4 regions of the Streptomyces sp. NPDC002513 genome follow, and region 1 is predicted to be linked to each of the others. Evidence: riboswitches for the same ligand, from Rfam matches in the RefSeq annotation. Region 1 holds a riboswitch; each other region holds the start of a gene.
What was found. Region 1 has a riboswitch for cyclic di-AMP ahead of ACWD5Q_RS06045 (NlpC/P60 family protein). Riboswitches for the same ligand answer to the same signal wherever they lie in the genome.
Positions count from the first base shown of each region.

Region 2: another riboswitch for cyclic di-AMP. It lies ahead of ACWD5Q_RS06445 (transglycosylase family protein); the one in region 1 lies ahead of ACWD5Q_RS06045 (NlpC/P60 family protein).
Region 3: another riboswitch for cyclic di-AMP. It lies ahead of ACWD5Q_RS07445 (NlpC/P60 family protein); the one in region 1 lies ahead of ACWD5Q_RS06045 (NlpC/P60 family protein).
Region 4: another riboswitch for cyclic di-AMP. It lies ahead of ACWD5Q_RS32280 (M23 family metallopeptidase); the one in region 1 lies ahead of ACWD5Q_RS06045 (NlpC/P60 family protein).

Region 1 is NZ_JBSFXK010000005.1:181,621-187,125, forward strand. It holds gene ACWD5Q_RS06035 (FAD-dependent oxidoreductase) at 1-704, opposite strand, end outside; gene ACWD5Q_RS06040 (PP2C family protein-serine/threonine phosphatase) at 924-1,949, opposite strand; gene ACWD5Q_RS06045 (NlpC/P60 family protein) at 2,231-3,520, opposite strand; cyclic di-AMP (ydaO/yuaA leader) riboswitch at 3,527-3,686, opposite strand; gene ACWD5Q_RS06050 (hypothetical protein) at 3,950-4,477, shown strand; gene ACWD5Q_RS06055 (hypothetical protein) at 4,698-4,895, shown strand; gene ACWD5Q_RS06060 (SHOCT domain-containing protein) at 5,011-5,490, shown strand.
Region 2 is NZ_JBSFXK010000006.1:78,573-84,077, reverse strand. It holds gene ACWD5Q_RS06455 (FtsB family cell division protein) at 1-373, opposite strand, end outside; gene eno (phosphopyruvate hydratase) at 474-1,760, opposite strand; gene ACWD5Q_RS06445 (transglycosylase family protein) at 2,065-2,790, opposite strand; cyclic di-AMP (ydaO/yuaA leader) riboswitch at 2,794-2,961, opposite strand; gene ACWD5Q_RS06440 (transglycosylase family protein) at 3,160-4,239, opposite strand; gene ACWD5Q_RS06435 (cytochrome P450 family protein) at 4,451-5,505, opposite strand, start outside.
Region 3 is NZ_JBSFXK010000007.1:92,832-98,336, reverse strand. It holds gene ACWD5Q_RS07455 (hypothetical protein) at 1-327, shown strand, start outside; gene ACWD5Q_RS07450 (SLAC1 family transporter) at 305-1,273, opposite strand; gene ACWD5Q_RS07445 (NlpC/P60 family protein) at 1,495-2,655, opposite strand; cyclic di-AMP (ydaO/yuaA leader) riboswitch at 2,664-2,828, opposite strand; gene pcrA (DNA helicase PcrA) at 3,082-5,505, shown strand, end outside.
Region 4 is NZ_JBSFXK010000081.1:4,744-10,248, forward strand. It holds gene ACWD5Q_RS32260 (class I SAM-dependent methyltransferase) at 1-10, opposite strand, end outside; gene ACWD5Q_RS32265 (TetR/AcrR family transcriptional regulator) at 73-672, shown strand; tRNA gene ACWD5Q_RS32270 (tRNA-Met) at 1,448-1,521, shown strand; gene ACWD5Q_RS32275 (PP2C family protein-serine/threonine phosphatase) at 2,034-3,191, shown strand; cyclic di-AMP (ydaO/yuaA leader) riboswitch at 3,460-3,617, shown strand; gene ACWD5Q_RS32280 (M23 family metallopeptidase) at 3,629-4,660, shown strand; gene ACWD5Q_RS32285 (aldo/keto reductase) at 4,942-5,505, shown strand, end outside.

The DNA of each region.
Region 1 (5,505 bases):
GAGCCCTCGTCGTAGTCGATGTCCTCGGGGTCGACGATGACCTCGATGCTGGGGGAGTGGTCCAGCTCCCGCAGCTCCATCGGGCTGAACTTCGCCTGCGCCGGGCCGCGGCGTCCGAAGACATGGATCTCCCGGGCCTTGTTGGCCTCGAGTCCGTCGTGGACGTTCGGCGGGATCTCGGTGGGCAGCAGCTCGTCCGCGGTCTTGGCCAGGACGCGGGCCACGTCGAGCGCGACGTTGCCCACGCCGAGGACGGCGACCTTCTCGGCCGTGAGGGGCCAGGTCCGCGGCACGTCCGGATGTCCGTCGTACCAGGAGACGAAGTCCGCCGCGCCGTAGGAGCCGTCGAGGTCGATGCCGGGTATGTCGAGGTCCCGGTCGGCCGTGGCGCCCGTGGAGAAGATCACGGCGTCGTAGAACGTCCGCAGGTCGTCCAGGCTGATGTCGGAGGGGTAGTCGACGTTGCCGAACAGACGGATCTGCGGCTTGTCGAGCACCTGGTGCAGGGCCGTGATGATGCCCTTGATCCGCGGGTGGTCGGGGGCGACGCCGTAGCGTATGAGGCCGAACGGGGCCGGCATCCGCTCGAAGATGTCGATGGACACACCGGACTCGGCGGCCACCTCGGACTTGAGCAGGGCGTCGGCAGCGTAGATCCCGGCGGGGCCGGCTCCGACGATGGCTACCCGCAGGGGGCGCGGCATGATCAGGTTCCCTTCGAGCGGTGACAGACGGCTCGTCGGAAACCCTAAACTAAGGCAAGCCTTACTTGGTACGAGGGTCCCCTCTATGACGTCATAGGACTACCTTATGGGTCATCGCCGGGTTTGTGGTGACAGACCGCCTGGCTGGCGAGCGGGCCGGCCGCCGGGCCCGGAGGACCGTCACGGCCACCCCGGCACCGGAACGGCGCCGTGGCTCACCTACTCGCCCCGGTGCTCCGGGGTGAGAAGGAGCATCGTGGCGTCGTCGCGGACCGTGTCGCAGAAGCGTACGAGATCTTCCCACACCCGCTCGGGCGTCTCTGCGGGATCGTCGTCCGCGAACCGGGGAAGCCGGTCGACGAGGGGATAGAACATGCCGGTCGCGTCGCGTGCCTCCCAGATGCCGTCCGAGGCCAGGAACAGATGGTCGCCGCGCTCCAGCGGCCGGGTGACCTCGTCGTAGGTGCCGCCCTCGCTCAGCCCGATCCCGAGGGGAGTACCCGACGACACGTCCAGCTCGGTGGCCTTGCCGTCGTGGAGCAGCACGGGCGGCGGACTGCCGCAGGCGATGATCCGTACCGTCCCGGCATCGGGGGTGAACTCCAGCAGCACCGCCGTCGCGAACAGCTCCCCGAGCTGGGAGTTTCCCGAGTCCGCCAGCAGCCTGCGGTCGAGGCGGGAGGCGACCGAGGGCAGATCGGGCTGGTCGAGCACCGCTTCCCGGAAGGCCCCGAGCAGCGCGGCGACGGTCGAGACCGCCGACAGCCCGTGTCCCTGCACATCGCCCATGACCACGCGTACCCCGGTGGGGCCCTCGCGCACGTCGAAGAAGTCGCCGCCTATGAGCGTCCCGCGCTGGGCAGCCCGGTACAGACCCGTGCAGTGGACCTGTCCCACCCGCTCCGGCAGCGGGGGGACCAGTGCGTTCTGAGCCGCCTCGGCGACCGTGCGCTCGACGTTCAGCTGGGCGTCGCGATGGCTGCGCACATACGACACGAACACGCTCAGCAGGGCGACGAAGATGATGGTGAGCAGATCCGCGTTGCCCGGCCGGTCCAGGTGGAAGGCGCGGGTGTGCTGCACTCCGATGACGAGGACGCCGAGCAGCGCAGTGGCTGAGGGTCCGTAGGACAGGACGGCCAGGGGCGGGATGGCTCCCAGGAGGAATCCGATGTCCAGCGGCGAGGGCGCGGTCAGGCTGACGACGGCCACGATCATCAGCAGGACCACGGGCAGCACCTTCACCCACCAAGGGGGCGGCGCGCCGCGCAACCAGCCGCGCTGGTCCCCCTTCCGGTGAGTCCGTGTGACACCCAGGCTTTTCACATCCCCTACGCTCCTCCGCGAAGCCGTCTGCCGCAACGCCCACGATGGCCGCGTGAGCTGTCCGAACGCGCAGGTGAGACGGTGCGGACGAGCCGCCGAGGCGTTGCTTCGAGCACTCTCCGTCACCGGTGATCGACGAACGGCCGGCCGAGGGCCGAGGACCGGGGGAGAACGTGAGCAGTGCCGCGCACACGGGTGGGTCACGCGGGCCGCGTCACGCTGTGGATCGCCGCCTCACCGGCGTAGCGGACCGCCTCCTCGCGGATGAAGGCGCCCGGGCCCGGTGCGTGGATCATCATGCCGTTTCCGGTGCAGAGGCCGACATGGCCGGCGTCCGGGTTGAAGAACACGAGATCGCCGGGCCGGAGGTCGGTGAGCGGGATCGCCGGGCCGACCGCTGACTGATCGCGGGCCGCACGCGGGAGGGTCACCCCGGCCGCCTTCCAGGCGGCCTGTGTGAGACCGGCGGCGTCGTACGAGTCGGGTCCGGCCGCGCCCCAGAGGCACGGCCTGCCGATCTGCGCGCGGGCGAAGGCGACCGCCTTCGCGGACTTGGTGTCGTACCCCGGCTCCTGTGTCCCGCCGATGCCGAGGGGGAGCCCGGTGCCGGGAACGGTCTCGGCGCCGTGGAACGGTTCGGTCGTGGTGAGCGGTTGAAGGTCCGTCAGCGGTTCCGTGGCGAGGGGGGCCGCGGCGGAGGGGCCCGCGCCGGCCGAGGCGGCCGGGATGCCGCTGCCGGGGGCAGGGGGCTGCTGCCACGGCCAGGTCCCCTCTACCGCGCGGCCGGCCTGCTCCTCCGCCGTGCGCCACGCGTCCGTCGCCGGCCGGGACCCGATCGCCAGGGGCGGCGTACCGCGCCGTGCGGTGTGCCGGGCCAGCAGGTCACGGGCCGCGGCGAGCTTGTGCCGGTTGCGCTCCTTGGCGGTCCTCGGGGTGGCCGGACCGGGCATGGTGACCGTCGAGGGCAGGTCCCGGGAAGTCTCCGGCCTCTTCTCCGGGGCCGCCGGCAGCGCGGCCACGGGACCGGCGGTCAGCTCCGCCGCGGGACGCGCGGCCGGCCCGGCGGTGAGTTCGCGGACGGGCCGGCCGGCCGTGTCCGGCTCGCGGAGGACGAGGTCGCTCCCCGGACGACTCGCCGGGCCCGAGGGCCGGGCCGCGTCCGGACGGTCCGGCATCCTGTCGGGCGGCAGTGCGGCCGGAACGGTCGGCCCCAGCCTCAGACGCGCCGCCTCGAACCACTGCCGGGTCACGTCGTCGAGGACGGGATCGGCGCCCCGGCGCTCCGTGCCGAGCACCGGGGTGGCACGCCTCTGTGCCCCCGTCGCTGCCGCGCGCGTCGCGTTGAAGGTCCCGCTGTCGGTCTCCGCCCGGTCGTACAGGCTCTGGATCCGCTGCCGGACCTCGTCGTGGCTCGGCCCGTCGTCCTCGGTGAACCTGCGCATGCCGGGGAGGCCGAAGTCTCCGGGGCCCGGGGTTCGCTCCGGCGCCATGGGGCGTACTCCTTCCGTGCTCCGCCTACCGGGTGAGTTGTCGGGTTCGGGCGGACGGATCCGGAAGGTGTGCCCTACGGCCCCTGCCCTGTCGGGCAGTCGGGCCGATTCACCCCGTGGTCGGTCGGGTCCCCGGTTCCGGTCGTGGTCAAGGCGAACCGGATGAGGCGGAGGCCGTGCAACCCGGCGATGTTCGCCGGAGGGAGTTGCGTAGCCTGTTCGTCAACCTAGCCAACTTGTGTGCCTGGTGTGAAGGTTGAAGCGCTGAATGTCCGGTACCTCTGTGTGATGTTCGTCCGGGCGTTCCCGTAGGGCTTGCCTCGCGCGCTCTCGCCTCGCGTGTCTGATATTCCGTTCTTCAGGTGTTTCGGCATGATGAGTCCGATGCTTCGGCAGGATGAGGTGGAGCGCTCAGGAAGGTCATCCCCCATGCGACGCAGGTCCAAGGCGGACGACTCCGTCGCCCGGGCGCGTGTCGCCGAGCGCCGGGCGCGTGCCGACTACACCGGCGGTGTCTACGGCTCCCTGCTCGCCGCCTCGGTGGTGGTCGGCGCCGGCGCCCACGGCCCGTTGCCGCGGACGGAACTGGTACTGCTGCTGTTGGGCACCGGCGTGGTGTTCTGGATCGCGCATGTGCACGCCCAGCTGTTCGGCGCCCACCTGGCACAGCCGGGCCTGGACCGCCGGACCGTGCTGCATGTGTGCCGTGACGAGTGGCCGATCGTCAAGGCCGCCGTCCCGCCGGCCGCCGCGGTCGCCGTCAGCCCGCTGCTGGGCCTGGACGTGCGGGGCGGGATCTGGCTGTCGCTCGCCGTCGCCGTGGCCGGGCAGATGGGCTGGTCGGCCGCCGCCGCACGCCACGCCGGCGCCTCCTGGCGCCTTGTGGTGGCCTTCGCCGCGATCAACCTGGTGATCGGTCTGCTGATCATCGTGTTCAAGATCGCACTGAAGGACTGACGGCCAGAGCCGTTCCGAAGGGCTGACGGTCAAGACCGTTCCGAGGGGCCGACGGCGCGGAGCCGACCCGTCCCGGCCCCGCGGGGCGGGACCGGTGCGGCAGCGGGCCATGCCCCGGGACGGTTCACCTGTCCCAGGTGAGGCGCGGGCACGCGCCGGGGCGGACGATCACGGGAAGCGGCGCACTTCGCGCCCCAGGCCATCTGCGAGAGAGCAGCTCATGCGCTACGAGATCCGCGTCGACGGGCAGCTGTCGGACACGCTGGCCCAGGCCTTCCCGGAGCTGGACCACGTGACGATGTCCGGCCAGACCGTCCTGTTCGGCCCCGTCCTCGACGAGGCACACGTGTACGAGCTGCTGGCCCGCTTCCAGTCGCTCGGACTGCACGTCCTGGAAATGCGCCGACTGCCGGAGTGACGGTGACCGCGCCCGCTCACCCGTCCCGGGTGAGGCAGGCCGCCGGATGCCGTGGGCACGCTGAAGGCGGCACGGGGCCGCTGTCGGGGCGCACGCCCGGAACGGAGGAGGAGAAATGGTCACGCAGACGTACCTCGCGTACGACTACCCACTGCTGAGCGCCTTCTGGACACTGCTGTGGTTCTTCCTGTGGGTCATGTGGTTCGTCCTGCTCTTCCGGGTCGTCCTCGACATCTTCCGCGACGACTCCCTGGGCGGCTGGGCCAAGACCGGCTGGCTGGTCTTCTGCATCGTGCTGCCCTTCCTCGGCGTCTTCGTGTACGTCATCGCCCGTGGCAAGGAGATGGGCCGCCGGGAGATGTCCCAGGTCCGGGCGCAGCAACGGGCCCTCGACGACTACATCCGCGAGACGGCAGGCCGCCAGGGGCCTGCCAGCAGCGTCGACCAGCTCGCCAAGCTCTCCGAGATCCGCGCCCGCGGCGACATCACGGACGACGAGTTCCGCAGGGCGAAGGAGCTGGTCCTGGCGGGCCACGCCCCCGGGACTCCCCCGCCGCCCACCCCTCCGGGCAGCTCCACCCCCTCGGGCACCTGAGGGCGCGACGGACCG
Region 2 (5,505 bases), on a different contig from region 1:
GGTCGACCACGATGTACCCGGTCTCGCCCGGCATCACATAATGCAGCCGCTGCCGGATCTGCTGCTCCGCGTACGCGTCGTCCTGCCAGCGCGCCTTGAGGTCGCGCAGTTGCTCGACCCGGTTGCGGGCCTCCTGCCGCTGCCGCTCCAGATCGGCGATCTGGGCACGCTGGGAGACGTACTGCCGTATCGGGTACGCGAGCGCCACGATCAGCGAGCACAGCACGAGGGCGAGCAGGGCGGCCCGGCCGGTCAGCCGGGAACGGCGGGCCTGCCGTCTGGTCTGGGAGCGGTAGACCCGGGCCGCCGTCTGCTCTCCGAGCAGCCGCAGCCTGGTCGCGGTGGAGAACCGGTCACGGTCCTTCACGGCCATGTCTTCCGCCTCCCCTTCACACGTGCGTACGTCCCCGCACACGGTACGGGACCGCGTACGGGGACGTACGGACGACTGGCTAAGGCGTTGCCCTGCGTGCTCAGCCCTTGAAGCGCGGGAACGCGCTGCGGCCGGCGTACACCGCGGCGTCGTCGAGGATCTCCTCGATGCGCAGCAGCTGGTTGTACTTGGCGACGCGCTCGGAGCGGGCCGGGGCACCGGTCTTGATCTGGCCGCAGTTGGTGGCGACGGCCAGGTCGGCGATGGTGACGTCCTCGGTCTCGCCGGAGCGGTGGGACATCATGCACTTGAAGCCGTTGCGCTGGGCCAGCTCGACGGCGTCGAGGGTCTCGGTCAGCGAGCCGATCTGGTTGACCTTGACCAGCAGGGCGTTGGCCGCGCCCTCCTCGATACCGCGGGCGAGGCGCTCGGGGTTGGTGACGAACAGGTCGTCGCCGACCAGCTGGACCTTGTCACCGAGCTTGTCGGTGATGACCTTCCAGCCGGCCCAGTCGTCCTCGAACAGCGGGTCCTCGATGGAGACGAGGGGGTAGGCCGCGACCAGCTCCTCGTAGTACTTCGTCATCTCGGCGGCGGAGCGCTCCTCGCCCTCGAAGACGTACTTGCCCTCCTTGTAGAACTCGGAGGCAGCGACGTCGAGGGCGAGGGCGATCTGCGTGCCGGGGGCGTAGCCGGCTTCCTTGATGGCCTCGAGGATCAGGTCGAGGGCCTCACGGTTGGAGCCGAGGTTCGGGGCGAAGCCGCCCTCGTCGCCGAGGCCGGTGGACAGGCCCTTGCTCTTCAGCACCCTCTTGAGGGTGTGGTAGACCTCGGTGCCCCAGCGCAGCGCCTCGGAGAAGGACTCCGCGCCGATCGGGGCGATCATGAACTCCTGGATGTCCACGTTGGAGTCGGCGTGCGAGCCGCCGTTCAGGATGTTCATCATCGGCACCGGCAGCAGGTGCGCGTTCGGGCCGCCCAGGTAGCGGAAGAGCGGGAGGTCGCTGGCCTCGGAGGCGGCGTGGGCCACGGCGAGGGAGACGCCGAGGATGGCGTTGGCGCCGAGGGAGCCCTTGTTGTCGGTGGCGTCCAGGTCGAACATCGCCTGGTCGATCAGGCGCTGCTCGGTGGCGTCGTAGCCGACCAGCTCCGGGCCGATCTGCTCGATGACCGCGAGGACGGCCTTCTCGACACCCTTGCCCTGGTAGCGGTTGGGGTCGCCGTCACGGAGCTCGATGGCCTCGAAGGCGCCGGTGGAGGCGCCGGACGGAACGGCGGCACGACCCGTGCTGCCGTCGTCGAGGCCGACCTCGACCTCGACCGTGGGATTGCCTCGGGAGTCCAGGATTTCCCGGGCTACGACGACGTCGATGGACGGCACGAGCATCTCCTTCTTGGATGTGACACGGGAAGTGCGGGGCTGGTGTGCCCAGCGACTAGAGCCTAACCGCCCCGGGGCATCGGCCAGCCGACCGACCGTCCCGTGGAGAGGATGACGGTCCGCATTGTTCCACAACGGAACAAAGGCGAGGTGGCGAAGAGGGGACGCAAAAGCAAAGAGCCCCGCTCCGGTGCGTACGGGGGAAACGCACCGGAGCGGGGAGCCCGTGGGGACGGGGGCGGTCCTCAGGTGACGCCCGCCGCGAGGGCCGCGGCCAGGGGGACGCCGGGGGCCCGCCGCCGGGCGGCTGTCACTTCAGGTGCAGCTGCTGGCCCGGATAGATGAGGTCGGCGTCCTCGACGATGTCCTTGTTCAGCTGGAACAGCTTCTCCCAGCCGCCCTGGACGTGGTGCTTCTCGGCGATCGCGCTGAGAGTGTCGCCCTTGACCACCTTGTACTCGCCGTCGCCCTTCTTGACCTTCTCGCCGGTCGGGGTGGTGACGGTCTTCTGGGGAGCCGGGCGCTGCGCGGAACGGCTGGCCGCCTGCTGCTCGGTCGAGCGGGTGGTGGTGCTCTTCGGGGCGGCACTCTTCGGCGTGGCGCTCTTCGTGGAGGTGCCGGAGCCGGCGGAGCTGCCCGTGGCGGCCGGGGTGCCGTCGTAGGGAGTGCTGGACAGGCCCGTGCCGCAGACCGGCCAGGCGCCCTTGCCCTGACCCGCGAGGACCTTCTCGGCGACGGCGATCTGCTGGGACTTGGAGGCCAGGTCGGCGCGCGGGGCGTAGGCGGTGCCGCCGTAAGCGGCCCAGGTCGAGTTGGTGAACTGCAGGCCGCCGTAGAAGCCGTTGCCGGTGTTGATGGACCAGTTGCCGCCGGACTCGCACTGGGCGACGGCGTCCCACTGGGTGGCGGTGGCGGCGGAGGCGTTGCCGGCCGCCATCAGCGGGGCGGCGACGGCGGCGCCGGCGACACCGGCGAGCGCGAGGGCGCGGACGACCTTGGACGGACGGCGGTGCTTGTTCTTGCCGGAACACAGCATGATGGATCCCCTCACCGACGCCTGCGAGGTGAGCTGTCGGGTTCGGGCCGGTTGAGTTGCCCGGCCGCACACCTCCCCGGTGCGCGGCTCCACCCCAAGCCGCACCCGGTCAACTCCCGGGCGCGGCGCCTACCTTGGGTCCCCCGCTCCTGCCTACGGCGCTTGACGCGACGACTGTTCCCACACGGCCGCTGGCAGGATTCGGCGTTGCGACCGTCGGAGCCCGCTGTGGCGAGCGATCACGACCGTAAGCAGTCGTTGCGCCGAATTCCAAAGACGATCAGGGCTTATGAGACTCATATCTCACTCTCATCAAACCGGACATTCGACGCGAAGTGGGACGTGAAATGTCTTCGCCCAGGCGGCAGTTCAGGACCCGCCCCCGGACAACCCGACCGTGACCGCAAGGCTCTGACCGGGGAGGATGAGGTCGGGGTCGGCTCCGACCGTCTTCTTGTTCGCGTCGTACAGCGCGGTCCATCCGCCCTTGAGGTCAAGGGAGTCGGCGATAGCCGACAGATTGTCCCCGCGGTGGACGGTGTACGCGTCGTCGGCCGCCTCGCGTGCGGCGGCGGAGCCGCGCGAGGCATGACGGCCGGACGACCCGTCCGCACGGCCGCCCGCGTCACCCTCGTCGCCATTGCCGCCACGGTGGCGGCCCCCGGCCGAAGACGCCCCGCTCTGCCCGGCCTTGCCCGAATCGTCACTCTTCGTCGCGACCGAGAGCGGGTCGAGGGAATCCTGGGACCCGCTCGTGTCGCCGACGTCACCGCGCGAGTCATCGGTCGCCGTCGAGGACGGCGAGGACGGCGAGGACGAGGGAGAGGAGGGGGACGACGGCGATACGGAGGAGGAAGGCGACGAGGAGGACGACGACGTGGCCGAGTCCGACGCTCCGGACGAGTGCCGCGAAGGGGATGAGTCGGACGAGTGGGACGAGCCGGAAGAGTGGGATGAACCGGCCGAGCCGGATGAGCCGGACGGCTCGAAGTCCACCCCGGAGTCCGAGAAGAAGACGGAGTCGCTGCGGGAGGAGTGGTCGCCCACGCCCGTGTCGACGTCCGCGGCGGCCGAGTCCTTGCTGAGCCCGGAGGCCCGGCCGCAGGCTCCCCAGGCGGAGGCGCCCCGCTGGTCGAGGATCTTCTCGGCGACGGCGATCTGCTGGGAGCGGCTCGCCTGGTCGGGACGGGGGGCGTAGTCGAGACCGCCGTACCGGTCCCAGTCCTTCTGGGTCAACTGAAGTCCGCCGTACCGGCCGTTGCCGTGGTCGGCGCTCCAGGAGCCGCCGCTCTCACACTCCGCGACCTGGTCCCAGGTCGTACCGCTGGCCGCGCTCGCACCGGTGGCACCGAGGAGCGGGATCGCGATCGCTGAGCCGGTGACCCCTGCCGCGACAATGAGAGCCGGAGCCTGGCGGGGGCGACGGTGCCGACCGTTCCCGGAGATCATGCGGTTGCCTTTCGCGCGACAGCGGTGACCAACGCGGCGGCTGTGGCATACCGCCGCGTTGCTGCGTGAAGGTATCCGCAGTCGAACGCTTGTCACAAGTTAATGCAGCGTAGATCACGTGAACATCACGGAATTGAGAAAGTGTCACCCTTCCGCGGCCGTCGGCGTGTCCGCCACCTCACTCCGCGGCACCGCCGGTACGGCGATGACCTCACTTCGGAACCGGCGTGAACTCCACCGGAAGCGTGCGCAATCCCCGCATGATGAGCCCGCCACGCCAGCGCACATCGGCTGAATCCACCGCGAGTCGCAGGTCGGGGAGACGGGTGAGGAGCGTGGCGAGCGCGGTCTGTCCCTCCAGCCGGGCGAGGGGGGCGCCGAGGCAGTAGTGGATGCCGTGCCCATAGCCGAGATGCTGGTTGTCACGGCGGGAGAGGTCCAGGACGTCGGGGCCGGCGAACCGCTCCGGATCCCGGTCCGCGGCGGCGAGCACCACGAGGACGGGGTCGCCGGCGGCGATGTCCTGCCCGCCGATGGTGACCGGCCGGGTCGCGAACCGCCAGGTGGCCAGCTCGACCGGGCCGTCGTAGCGCAGGAGTTCCTCGACACCGGTCTCCAGGAGGTCCCTCTCGCCACGGGTGAGCGAGGTCTGGAGGCGGGCCCGCTGCCCGGGGTGGGTCAGGAGGGCGTACGTCCCGTTGCCGATGAGGTTGACGGTGGTCTCGAACCCGGCGAAGAGCAGGATGAAGGCCATGGCGGCGGCCTCGTTCTCGGTGAGGTGCTCGCCGTGGTCGAAGGCGCGGATGAGCCCGGAGATGAGGTCCTCGCCGGGGCCGGGCGTCTCGGACAGTGCCTCGCGCTTGCGGTGGATGAGGTCGGCGAGATAGCCGCGCATCTTCTTCACGGACCGCGCGACCCCGCCCCGGGGACCTCCCCCGTGCCGGATCATCATGCCCGCCCAGTCCCGGAAGTCGTCCTGGTCCTCGCGGGGGACGCCGAGCATGTCGCAGATCGCGTAGATGGGGAGCGGGAAGGCGAACTCGTGGATGAGATCGGCGGACCCGCGGTCCGCGAACCGGTCGATGAGCTGATCGGCCAGCTCCTGCACCCGGGGGGCGAACTCGGCGACGCGGCGGGGCGTGAACGCCTTGGAGACCAGCCGACGCAGCCGGGTGTGGTCCGGCGGGTCGATGTTGAGCAGGTGTGTCATCAGCTCGGCCTTGCGCTCGCCGGGGATACCGGTCTTCCCCCTGGCGTGTGCCGGCT
Region 3 (5,505 bases), on a different contig from region 1:
GGCCTGCACATCGTCGGCATCGCCGCGCTCCTCGGCGGCTTCCTCACCCAGATGAAGGCGATGGGCCGGGGCACGGCCCGCTTCGTGCCCGCGATGCTGCACGGCGCGCTGACCATGCTGGTCACGGGTGTGGCGCTGGTCGGCCTCAACCAGGCGGAACATCACACCATCAACACGATCAAGATCGGCATCAAGCTGGCCCTGCTGATCGTGATCCTCGGCCTGGTCTACGTGAAGCGCGACGAGGAGCAGGTCGAGAAGCCCCTCTTCGCCCTGGTCGGGGCGCTGACCATGGTGAACGTCTTCATCGCCGTGCTGTGGACCTGAGGCTGACCGCCCCGGACCCGACGGCCCCGACGAGGACCGCGCACCAGACCGCCACCGCGATCCACAGCAGCACCTGGCCGGGGCCGCGCAGCCATGGCGCTCTGAGGCCGTCGGCGACGGACAGCGCCGCCACCGCCGTCATCCCCATCGGGAAGACGGTCGACCACCTCCGTACGTCGTAGCCCGTGCGCGGCCGGCCCAGCTCGGCCGCCGCCAGTACGCAGTACCAGGCGAAGGCGAGGGCGAGGAGGGCGATGGTGACGCTCCGCAGGACACCGGTGTCGTCGATGTTCCAGAGGTAGAGGCCCACCTGGGCGGCGTGGACCAGCCATGCCCCGGCCACCGCGGCGAGGGCGAGCGCACCGCCCGCCACCCACTGGTCGCCCGCGCCGGCCGTCACCTGCCGCCGGTCGAAGCACCACAGCCCGATCAGGTAGAACGCCAGACCGAACCAGAAGAACACCAGCGCCAGATGGGCGAGCCAGGCCACTCGCACGGCCGCGGCCAGCACCGCCCCGAGCACCGCGATTCCCTCCGTGGCCAGGCAGCCGAGGAACACCGCCCCGGACATACCGCGCTCCCAGTTCCGTACGACCAGGAGGACCAGAGCCGCCCACAGCACGAAGGCCAGCGCGAGGAGCGCCTCGGCGAGCTGCTGCCGGTCCAGGAACGACACCCGGGTGCCCAGCACGGCGGTGGCCGGGACCACCGCGAGCGCGGCCGGGGAGCCGGCCGGCCACCTCGCGCGTCCCCACAGCGGCCGTAGGGCGATGGCGGCGGCCAGTCCCAGCCAGGCGGCGCCCGCCAGGGCCAGGGCGATACGGGAGACCAGCTCGTGCCCGGTCTGGTGCAACCCGACCGACAGGACGCCGGTCGCCAACACGGCGGCCCCGGTGACGGGCGGACGCTGCGCCCACCAGGTGTGGAGCGCGGAGGTGCCAGACATGCGCCCGATGCTAGGGACGCGCGCACGGCTTGCGTACGGGGCACGCGCGCGTGGAGCCCGAAAACAACCCCACGCGCGCGTGGAGCCCGCGGACAGCCACGCGCGCGTACCGCCCGAAATTCCGGGGCGTGCCGCACGGGACCCGTGTGGCCGGGAAACGGCCACACCCCTGGGGCCCGCCGGAGCCTTGTCCCGGCCCGCCGGAACCGGAGTCGTCGGACTCAGGCCGGCCGCACCACGCTGTGGATGATCGACGCACCGCCGTAGTAGACCGACTCCTCGCGAACGTAGGCGCCCGGCTTCGGGGCGTGGATCATCATGCCGTCGCCGATGTAGAGGCCGACGTGGCTGATGTCGTCGTAGAAGAAGATCAGGTCACCCGGCTGGGCGTCGGAGAGCGACACCGTGGTGCCGACGTTCACCTGGGCGTACGTGGTGCGCGGCAGCGTGACTCCGGCGGCCTTCCACGCGGCCTGGGTCAGGCCCGAGCAGTCGTACGACCCGGGGCCCGTCGCGCCCCACACATACGGCTTGCCGATCTGCGCGCGGGCGTAGGCGAGGGCCTTCGCGGCCTGCGTCGCGTACGAGGAGTCCGCTGCGGTGGACCCCGAGGAGCCGGCCGTGGTGGTCGGCGACGGCTGCTGTGCTGCCTTCTCCTGTGCCGCCTTCTGCTGTGCCGCCTGCCGACGGGCCAGCGCCTCCGCCTGGCGCTGGGCCTCCTCCTGCTTCTGCTTCTCGAGCGCGGCGAGCCGCGCCTTCTCCTGCGCGGTCAGCTCGGACAGCAGCTCCCGTGCCGCGGTGAGCTTCCTCTGGACGTCCGACTTGGCCGTCCGGAGCGTCGTCTGCGACTCGGTGAGCGTCCGGAGGCTGTCGGTGGCCTCCTGGCGCTTCCTCATCGTCGCGGCTTGTTCGGTGACGTACTGGTCGACCGCTTCCTTCTGACGGCTGGTGAGCCGGCTCATCAGCTGCGTCTGGTCGAAGTAGTCCTGGGGGTTGTCGGCCAGCAGGAGGGTGGCCGTGTCGGGGGCCGCGGCCCCGGTCCGGTACTGCGCGGCGGCGAACGAACCCAGCTCCTCGCGCGCGTCGTTGAGCTTCTGCGTGCGCTGGGCCACGTCGTCGAGGAGGGAGTCGACGTTCTTGCGCTGCTCGGTCGATCTCTCCTTGGCCGCGTCGTACTTCTCGGTGGCCGACTCCGCCTGGCGGTAGAGGTCGTCGACCTTCTTCGCGACCTCCTCGACGCTGGGCCTGCCGTCGGCGGCGGGCGCGGCGTGGGCCGTCTGCGAGAGCAGTGCCACGGAGGTCAGGGCGGCCGTCGCGAGGGCGGGGGTCCGCATGCCCGCGATGCGTGGGCCCGAGGTGCGGGACTTGCGGTGCGGCGCCATGAGAGGCGTCTCCTTCCGTATTCCGCCTACCGGGTTAGCTGTCGGGTTCGGGCGGGTGGTTCGGAAGGTGTGCCCTACGGCCGTGTCCCCCAGGACGCTCGGCCGATTCACCCCAGGTCGGGTGGGTCCCCGGCTCCGGCCGCACGGGGCACCGGACTCGGCGGAGGCCGCGCGGCCCGGCGACCTTCGCCGGTGGGGGTCGTGCGGCCCGCCCGGCACGCTAGCCAACTCCTGTGGTTCTTGTGAAGGTTGATGCGAGATATGTCCGATACATTTCCGTGACCTCGGCCGCGGGGCCCCGCATCGGGCGCGCACCGTGAACGGGCGGGTCCGGACGGTGACCCGTGTTGTGCGAGTCCGGTCCATGGCACGGAGTTTTCGGGACGGCGGCCGGTTGTCGGTGGAGCGCCCTAGACTCGGAGAGCGATGAGCAGCCTCTTTGACGACAGCTTCCTGGCGGACCTCCAGGCCACCCCGGCCCCTGAGGAGGAACCCCCGCCGCCCGAGGACGATCATGCTCCGGAGCCGGTTCCGGACGATCTGTTCGGCGGGCGCTTCGACCTGCCGCCGGACCGGGACGCCTACTACCGCGACGGCGCGCCCCGCCCGGCCATCGACCCCCGGGCGCTGCTCGAGGGGCTGAACGAGAACCAGCGCGCGGCGGTCGTGCACGCCGGCTCCCCCCTGCTCATCGTGGCCGGTGCCGGCTCCGGCAAGACCCGTGTGCTCACGCACCGCATCGCCTATCTGCTGGCCGAGCGGGGTGTGCATCCCGGGCAGATCCTCGCGATCACCTTCACCAACAAGGCGGCGGGCGAGATGAAGGAGCGGGTCGAGCAGCTCGTCGGCCCGCGCGCGAACGCGATGTGGGTGATGACCTTCCACAGCGCGTGCGTCCGCATCCTGCGCCGCGAGAGCAAGAAGCTCGGCTTCACGTCCTCCTTCTCGATCTACGACGCCGCCGACAGCAAGCGTCTGATGGCGCTCGTCTGCCGGGACCTGGACCTCGATCCCAAGCAATTCCCGCCCAAGTCGTTCAGCGCCAAGATCTCCAACCTGAAGAACGAGCTGATCGACGAGGAGGACTTCGCCGCCCAGGCGACCGCGGGAGGGTTCGAGAAGACCCTTGCCCAGGCGTACGCGCTCTACCAGTCGAGGCTCCGCGAGGCGAACGCACTCGACTTCGACGACCTGATCATGACGACGGTCAATCTGCTGCGTGCTTTTCCGGACGTCGCCGAGCACTACCGCCGCCGCTTCCGCCACGTCCTCGTCGACGAGTACCAGGACACGAACCACGCCCAGTACGCCCTGGTCCGCGAGCTGGTCGGCACGGTCGAACACCCTGTGGACGCGCCGTCCGGCGAGGACGGCCTCCAGCCCGCCGAGCTGTGCGTCGTGGGTGACGCCGACCAGTCGATCTACGCCTTCCGCGGTGCCACCATCCGCAACATCCTCCAGTTCGAGGAGGACTACCCGGACGCCACCACGATCCTCCTGGAGCAGAACTACCGCTCCACGCAGACGATCCTGAGCGCCGCCAACGCGGTCATCGAGCGCAATGAGTCGCGCCGCCCCAAGAACCTGTGGACCAACGCGGGCTCGGGCGCGCGGATCACCGGCTATGTCGCCGACACGGAGCACGACGAGGCGCAGTTCGTCGCCGACGAGATAGACCGCCTCACCGACCGGGGCGAGGCAAAGCCGGGCGATGTCGCCGTCTTCTACCGCACCAACGCCCAGTCCCGTGTCTTCGAAGAGGTCTTCATCCGCGTCGGCCTGCCCTACAAGGTCGTCGGCGGCGTCCGCTTCTACGAGCGCAAGGAGGTCCGGGACGTCCTGGCCTACCTCCGGGTGCTGGCGAACCCGGAGGACTCCGTTCCGCTGCGGCGCATCCTGAACGTGCCGAAGCGGGGCATCGGTGAACGCGCCGAGGCGATGATCGACGCCCTGTCCCAGCGGGAGAAGATCAGCTTCTCGCAGGCACTGCGCCGCGTGGACGAGGCGTACGGCATGGCGGCCCGCTCGACGAACGCGGTCAAGCGGTTCAACGCGCTGATGGAGGACCTGCGGACGATCGTGGAGTCGGGCGCGGGCCCGGCCACGGTCGTGGAAGCCATCCTGGAACGCACCGGCTATCTGGCCGAACTCCAGGCCTCGACCGACCCCCAGGACGAGACCCGCATCGAGAACCTCCAGGAACTCGCCGCCGTGGCCCTGGAGTTCGAGCAGGAGCGCGGCGAGGACGCGGCGGGGGCCGCCGGCCCGGGGGGCACACTGGCCGACTTCCTGGAGCAGGTCGCCCTGGTCGCCGACTCCGACCAGATCCCCGACGACGAGGAGGGCGGCGGCGTCATCACGCTGATGACCCTCCACACCGCGAAGGGCCTGGAGTTCCCGGTGGTCTTCCTGACCGGCATGGAGGACGGCGTCTTCCCGCATATGCGGGCGCTCGGCCAGACCAAGGAACTCGAGGAGGAGCGGCGCCTGGCGTACGTGGGCATCACCCGCGCGCGAGAGCGGCTCTACCTCACCCGGTCCGCCCTGCGCAGTGCCTGGGGCCAGCCCTCGTACAACCCGCCCTCGCGCTTCCTGGAGGAGATCCCGGACCAGCACGTGGACTGGAAGCGGACGGGTGCCTCCTCCGCACCCGCTTCCACGGGTCCCGTCTCGGGCGTGGCGGCCTCCCTGTCCTCGTCACTGTCCTCGGCCCGGTCGCGGTCCTCGGCCGCGGGAGCGTCCGGGTTCGCCACACGCCGGGGCGGTGCGACGGAGAGGCCGGTGGTCTCCCTGGCGGTCGGCGACCGCGTCACGCACGACCAGTTCGGCCTGGGCATGGTGGTCGGGGTG
Region 4 (5,505 bases), on a different contig from region 1:
AAGTGGGCATGCGCCCACACTAATGGGCGGCTGCCCACTTGTGGAGGCGGGGGCGGCGCGGAAAGGAAGACAATGCCGTCAGGGGTGCACATCCACAACGTGCGCGGCCAGTTGTTCGAAGCCGCCGAGCGAGTCCTGCGCCGGGACGGGCCCGACGCGTTGACCAGCCGGGCGGTCACTGAGGAGGCGAACTGTGCCAAGGGCGTACTGCACCGGCACTTCACCGACTTCGACGCCTTCCTGGCCGAACTGGTCCTCGACCGCGTCCGCGGCATCGAGGACCGAACCACGACTCTGCGCGCGGCCGCCGGCACCGGGAGCGTGGTGGACAACCTCACCGACGCGCTGCAGGACCTGTTCGGTCCGGTCACAGTGGCAATTGTCGCGCTCATCACCTTCCGCGACGGCCTCCGCGCCCGGCTGCGCGAGGCCGGTCTGACCGGCATCCCACTGGCCATGCAAGCCACCGCCATGATCGCCGCCTACCTCGCCGCCGAACGGGAGCTGGGACGCCTGGCCGGTGACGCCGACATCGACACACTTGCCCCCACCCTTGTCGGGGCCGGGCACCTGCTGTTCGCCGACCGGACAAGCGCCCCGCCGCAAATCGCTGACGTCTACAAGATGGTGACCACCGTCATCGCCGGCGCCTTGCGACCACCCCAGTCGTAGGTCGAGCCGCCGGTCAGGTGACGGAGGATTGCACTTCGCAGGAGGCTGAGCAGGTGCTCTGCTTCGTGGATGGGAGCGGTGCCCGCGGGAGGTGGCTGCGAGGGGGCTGGTCTGTTCGATCAGCTGAACGCCTGCGGCCCTTTCCAGGGCATGGAGCTGATGCGTGAGTGTCGCCGAAAAGGAGGCGCTGATCGATGGACAGATTGGGGGCAGAGACGTTCCGACGGTGGGCCTGGTCGGTTCGTATGAGCCACTCGAACACGGCCTGCCCGGTGGTCGTAGCGGCGTCCGAGGCCAAGATCGCGAGGGTGGTGCCGATCGCAGCGGCCGTGCCGGCTGCAGCGTCAGCCCACGCGTCGCAGCCGACGCGTACTCCCCGGGATGATGCTTGTGCCCCTTCGCCGCCCTGCCCCGCCGCCACGGCACGGACCCGTGGAAACTGCCCCGGCGGAGCTGCCCGAACTCGACGCTGCAGACCGAGTCGCCCTCGTACCGGATCGAAGCCGTCGCAGACTCCTGACTGTCAACCCTGACGCTTGTACGCTTGGTGACCATGAGCTGACCGCAGGAAGCCGCCCAGGACCAAGAGGCCGGATGATCGAGAAGTTCCCGGGACTGATCGCCACCGACCGCAGGTGCTGCTAACGCGCCCCGGAAGATTGCCAGCCGACTGCTGGAGATCGACCGACACGGCTCACGCGGACCCGGAACCTACACCGTGGACCTCAACGTGTGTGCCTCATGTCCCGCGCATGGCGTACACTGGATTCATCGACGCGGGGTGGAGCAGCTCGGTAGCTCGCTGGGCTCATAACCCAGAGGTCGCAGGTTCAAATCCTGTCCCCGCTACTGAAGGCCGAGGGCCGGAATCCGAAAGGGTTCCGGCCCTCGGTGTGTTCCGTGTTCTTCACCCGCTTCTCCTCTTCCCGCCCGCGGGCCTCTCCCCTCCCCGCCCGCACGGTGTGTACGCCGGTCGGCCCACAGCGGTCGCCCCCCGCCCGTCCTGCGATAAGCCTGGACGGGTGGTGCAGCAAGGAGGCGCGTGGCGGATCGAGGCGCCGTGCGACGAGCAGGACGGCGGGCCAGAGCCCGGAACTCCGTACGAAGGGACCGGTGGCCTGTACGACCGAACCGGTGTCCCGTACGACCGGACCGTCGGCGGCCCGGCCGTCACTCCTCTCCCGGAGGACGGCGGCGACCGGCCCTGCGAGCGGTCCCACGAACGACCCGGGGGCGTCCGGTCGCCGGGTACCGGGTCCGACGCCGCGAGGGGGGCGGATACCGGGTCCGGGAACGTCGGACCGCCGGGCACCGGGCCCGGGGATGCCGGGCCGCCGGACACCAAGTCCGAGGGTGCCCGCTTGCCGCGCACCGGGTCCGGTCAGGTCCGGCCCCCGGAGCCGGGCCCGGCGGAGAGCCGGCGGAGTGCGTACGCGCGGGCGTTTCTGCGGGCCCTGCCCGCGCTGCTCATCGGCCTCGGCGTCTGCTGCGGCCGGCTCGCCCCGTCCGCCTTCCCGGCCGTCTCCCTCTTCACCGCCGCCCCGCTCGTCGCCGCGCCCCTGCACTCGCTGCGCGGCACCGTCTTCACCGGCGCCGCAGCCCTCGCCGCCGTCCCGGCCGTGCACCTCGGACTCGGCGCACCGGGGCTGTCCGGCGCGGCCACCGAGGCGGTCACCACCGCTGCCGCCGCCGTTCCCGCCGTCCTGATCAATGTGCTCGTACGCCGCAACGACGCGCGCCTCGCCTCCGCCCGCCGGATCGCCGAGGCCGCGCAGCGCGCCGTGCTGCCCGAGCCCCCCGCGCGGATCGGGGGGCTCCAGATCGCCGCCCGGTACGAGGCGGCGCAGGCCGACGCCTCCATCGGCGGTGACCTGTACGCCGTCCAGGACTCCCCGCACGGCGTACGGCTCGTGGTCGGGGACGTGCGGGGCAAGGGGATGGGTGCCGTGGCCGCGGTCGCCGTCGTGCTCGGTGCCTTCCGGGAAGCCGCCGAGCAGGAGCCCACGCTGGAGGCCGTCGCCCAGCGCCTGGAGCGGGCGCTGTCGCGTGAGGGCATCCGCCGGGACGACCCCGACGCCCACGAGGAGTTCACCACCGCGGTCCTCGCCGAGATCCCGCACGAGGACGCGGAGGTCCCGGACGGGAAAGGCGTCGTCCGTATCGTCAGCCGGGGCCACCCCGCCCCCCTGCTCCTGCTCCCGGACGGCACCCTGCGCGAACTGGAGGCCCGCGAGCCGGCGCTGCCGCTCGGCATGGGCGACCTCGCCCTGAGGCCCGACCGTGCGGAGGAGTGGGACTTCCCGCCCGGTTCGACGCTTCTCTTCTTCACGGACGGCGTCTCGGAGGCCCGGAACGCGCGCGGTGAGTTCTACGACCCGGTCCGCCGCCTCGCCGGCCGGGTCCTCCCCACCCCCGGCGCCGTGCTGGCCGCCGTCACGGAGGATGTCGCCCGCCACACGGGCGGGCAGGCGACGGACGACATGGCACTGCTGGCCGTACGCCGGTCCGAACCCTCCTGAACCCGTCGAGGAGCCAAGCACCGTCGAACGCCCGGGCCTTGTCACGATGGGTGAACGGATGGCGCCCCTCCGCATAACAACTGACACACCGTCATAACGAAGGGGGCGGGTGAGGTGCGGCCAACTCGCCCGATTTTTGCCGTTCCTGTCGTGAAAGTCCTGGCCAGCAGCGTTAATGATCTGTCGGAACGGCTTGGAATCCGGGCCCCGCGTCTATTAACGTTCGATAACGCAGCGCGGTCGTCCCAGCCGTCAGCAGAGGCGGCTCCGTGCGCACGTGCCGAATCCCGCAAGGGAACCGGGGAACCACCACCTTGGGGTGAATCGAGCAGATACCGCCGTGTCACAACGGCCGGTATACGCGCGTAGGAGACCTTCCTGCTCCGAACCCGTCAGCTAACCCGGTAGGCGAAACGGAAGGAAAGGAGTGCGCCCACGTGGCGTCCAACCGGCCCGCCGAGAACACCTCGTCCGCCCCTGGCGGTACGCAGACGATCGACTTCGCGTCCCGCACCGACGAGGGCCCCTGGGAGGAGTGGAATCCCACCGAGGATTCCGTCCGGGCCGTCCGCGGTCGGCATCGTGTCACCAAGCAGCGCGGCGGACTCGCCCGCAGCTCCACCGTTCTGGGCGTCGGCGTGATCGCCGCGGTCGGCGCGGGCGGCATGGCCACCGCGCAGACCGGCAAGCCGCCGGTGTCCATATCCCTCCCCGACCTCTCCTCGGTCACCGACTCGGCCAAGGCGCTGATCAGCGAGGACACCAGCGCCCCCAAGGGCTCCACCACCACCCTGAGCGCCGCCGGCGTGAACACCGCAGACGCCGCCGCGGGCACCAAGGACGCGGGCGAGGCGTTGCGCGCCCGGATCATCCAGCAGGCCGAGTCCCAGCAGGACCGGGTCGCGGAGGCGGCCGCACAGGCCGCCGAGGACGCCGCCGCCAAGAAGGCCGCCGCCGCGGCGGCCGAGGCTCGGGACGCCGCCAGGGCCAAGGCCGCCGCCGAGAAGAAGGCGGCGGAGGAGGAGGCCAAGAAGAAGGCCGAGGCCGCCCGGCTGGCGGAACTGGCCAAGCAGTTCGCGCTGCCCACCTCGTCGTACACCCTGACCTCGCGCTTCGGTGACGCCGGCGCCATGTGGTCCTCCGGCTACCACACCGGCCTCGACTTCGCCGCCCCCACGGGCACGCTCATCAAGGCCATCCACAGCGGCACCATCACCGAGGCGGGCTGGGCGGGTTCGTACGGCTACCGCACGGTCCTCACCCTCGACGACGGCACCGAGCTGTGGTTCTGCCACCAGTCCTCGATCAGCGTCACCGCCGGCCAGAAGGTGTCCACCGGCGACGTCATCGGCCGCGTGGGCGCGACCGGCAACGTCACGGGGCCGCACCTGCACCTGGAGGTCCACCCGAACGGCGGCAGCGCGATCGACCCGATGGCGTGGCTGCAGAGCAAGGGCGTCAACCCCTGATGCCCGCGTCCCCGTCCTCCGCCCCGGCGCGCGTCCCCTCCTGAACCCCGGCGGTCCTGGCGACAACCCCCCGACGCCAGGGCTGCCGGTCAAGTGCGGGGAACGCCCGGCGGACGGAACCGGGCGGGACGGCTTCCGGGCAAAACCGCGTGGAGCGGCCTTCGGGCGCACGTGCGTGGAGCGGCCACCAGGCGGAACCGCAGGGAACGGCCTCCGGCGGAACCACCCCGAACGGCCTCCAGGCGGAATAAGGGCCTCCAGAGCGAGTGCTGAACTGAAGCATGACTTCCCTTCGCAAGCTCGGCTCCTCGGACCTCGAGGTCTTCCCCCTCTCCCTCGGCGGCAACGTCTTCGGCTGGACCGCCGACGAGGCGCAGTCCTTCGCCGTGCTCGACGCCTACGCGGCGGCCGGCGGCAACTTCGTCGACACGGCCGACTCCTACTCGGCGTGGGCCCCCGGCAACAAGGGCGGCGAGTCCGAGACCGTCATCGGCAAGTGGGTCGCGGCGCGCGGCAACCGCTCCGACGTGATCATCGCGACCAAGGTCAGCCAGCACCCCGAGTACCAGGGGCTCAGGGCCGCCACCATCAAGGCCGCGGCCGACGCGTCCCTGCGCCGTCTGGGCACCGATTACATCGACCTCTACTACACGCACTTCGACCAGCCGGACGTGCCGGTCGAGGAGATCATCGGCGCGCTCGACGACCTGGTGAAGGCGGGCAAGGTGCGCGCCATCGGCGCCTCCAACATCTCCGCCGAGCGCCTGCAGGCGTCCCTCGACTTCTCGGACCGCGAGAACCTGGCCCGGTACGTGGCGCTGCAGCCGCACTACAACCTGGTCTCG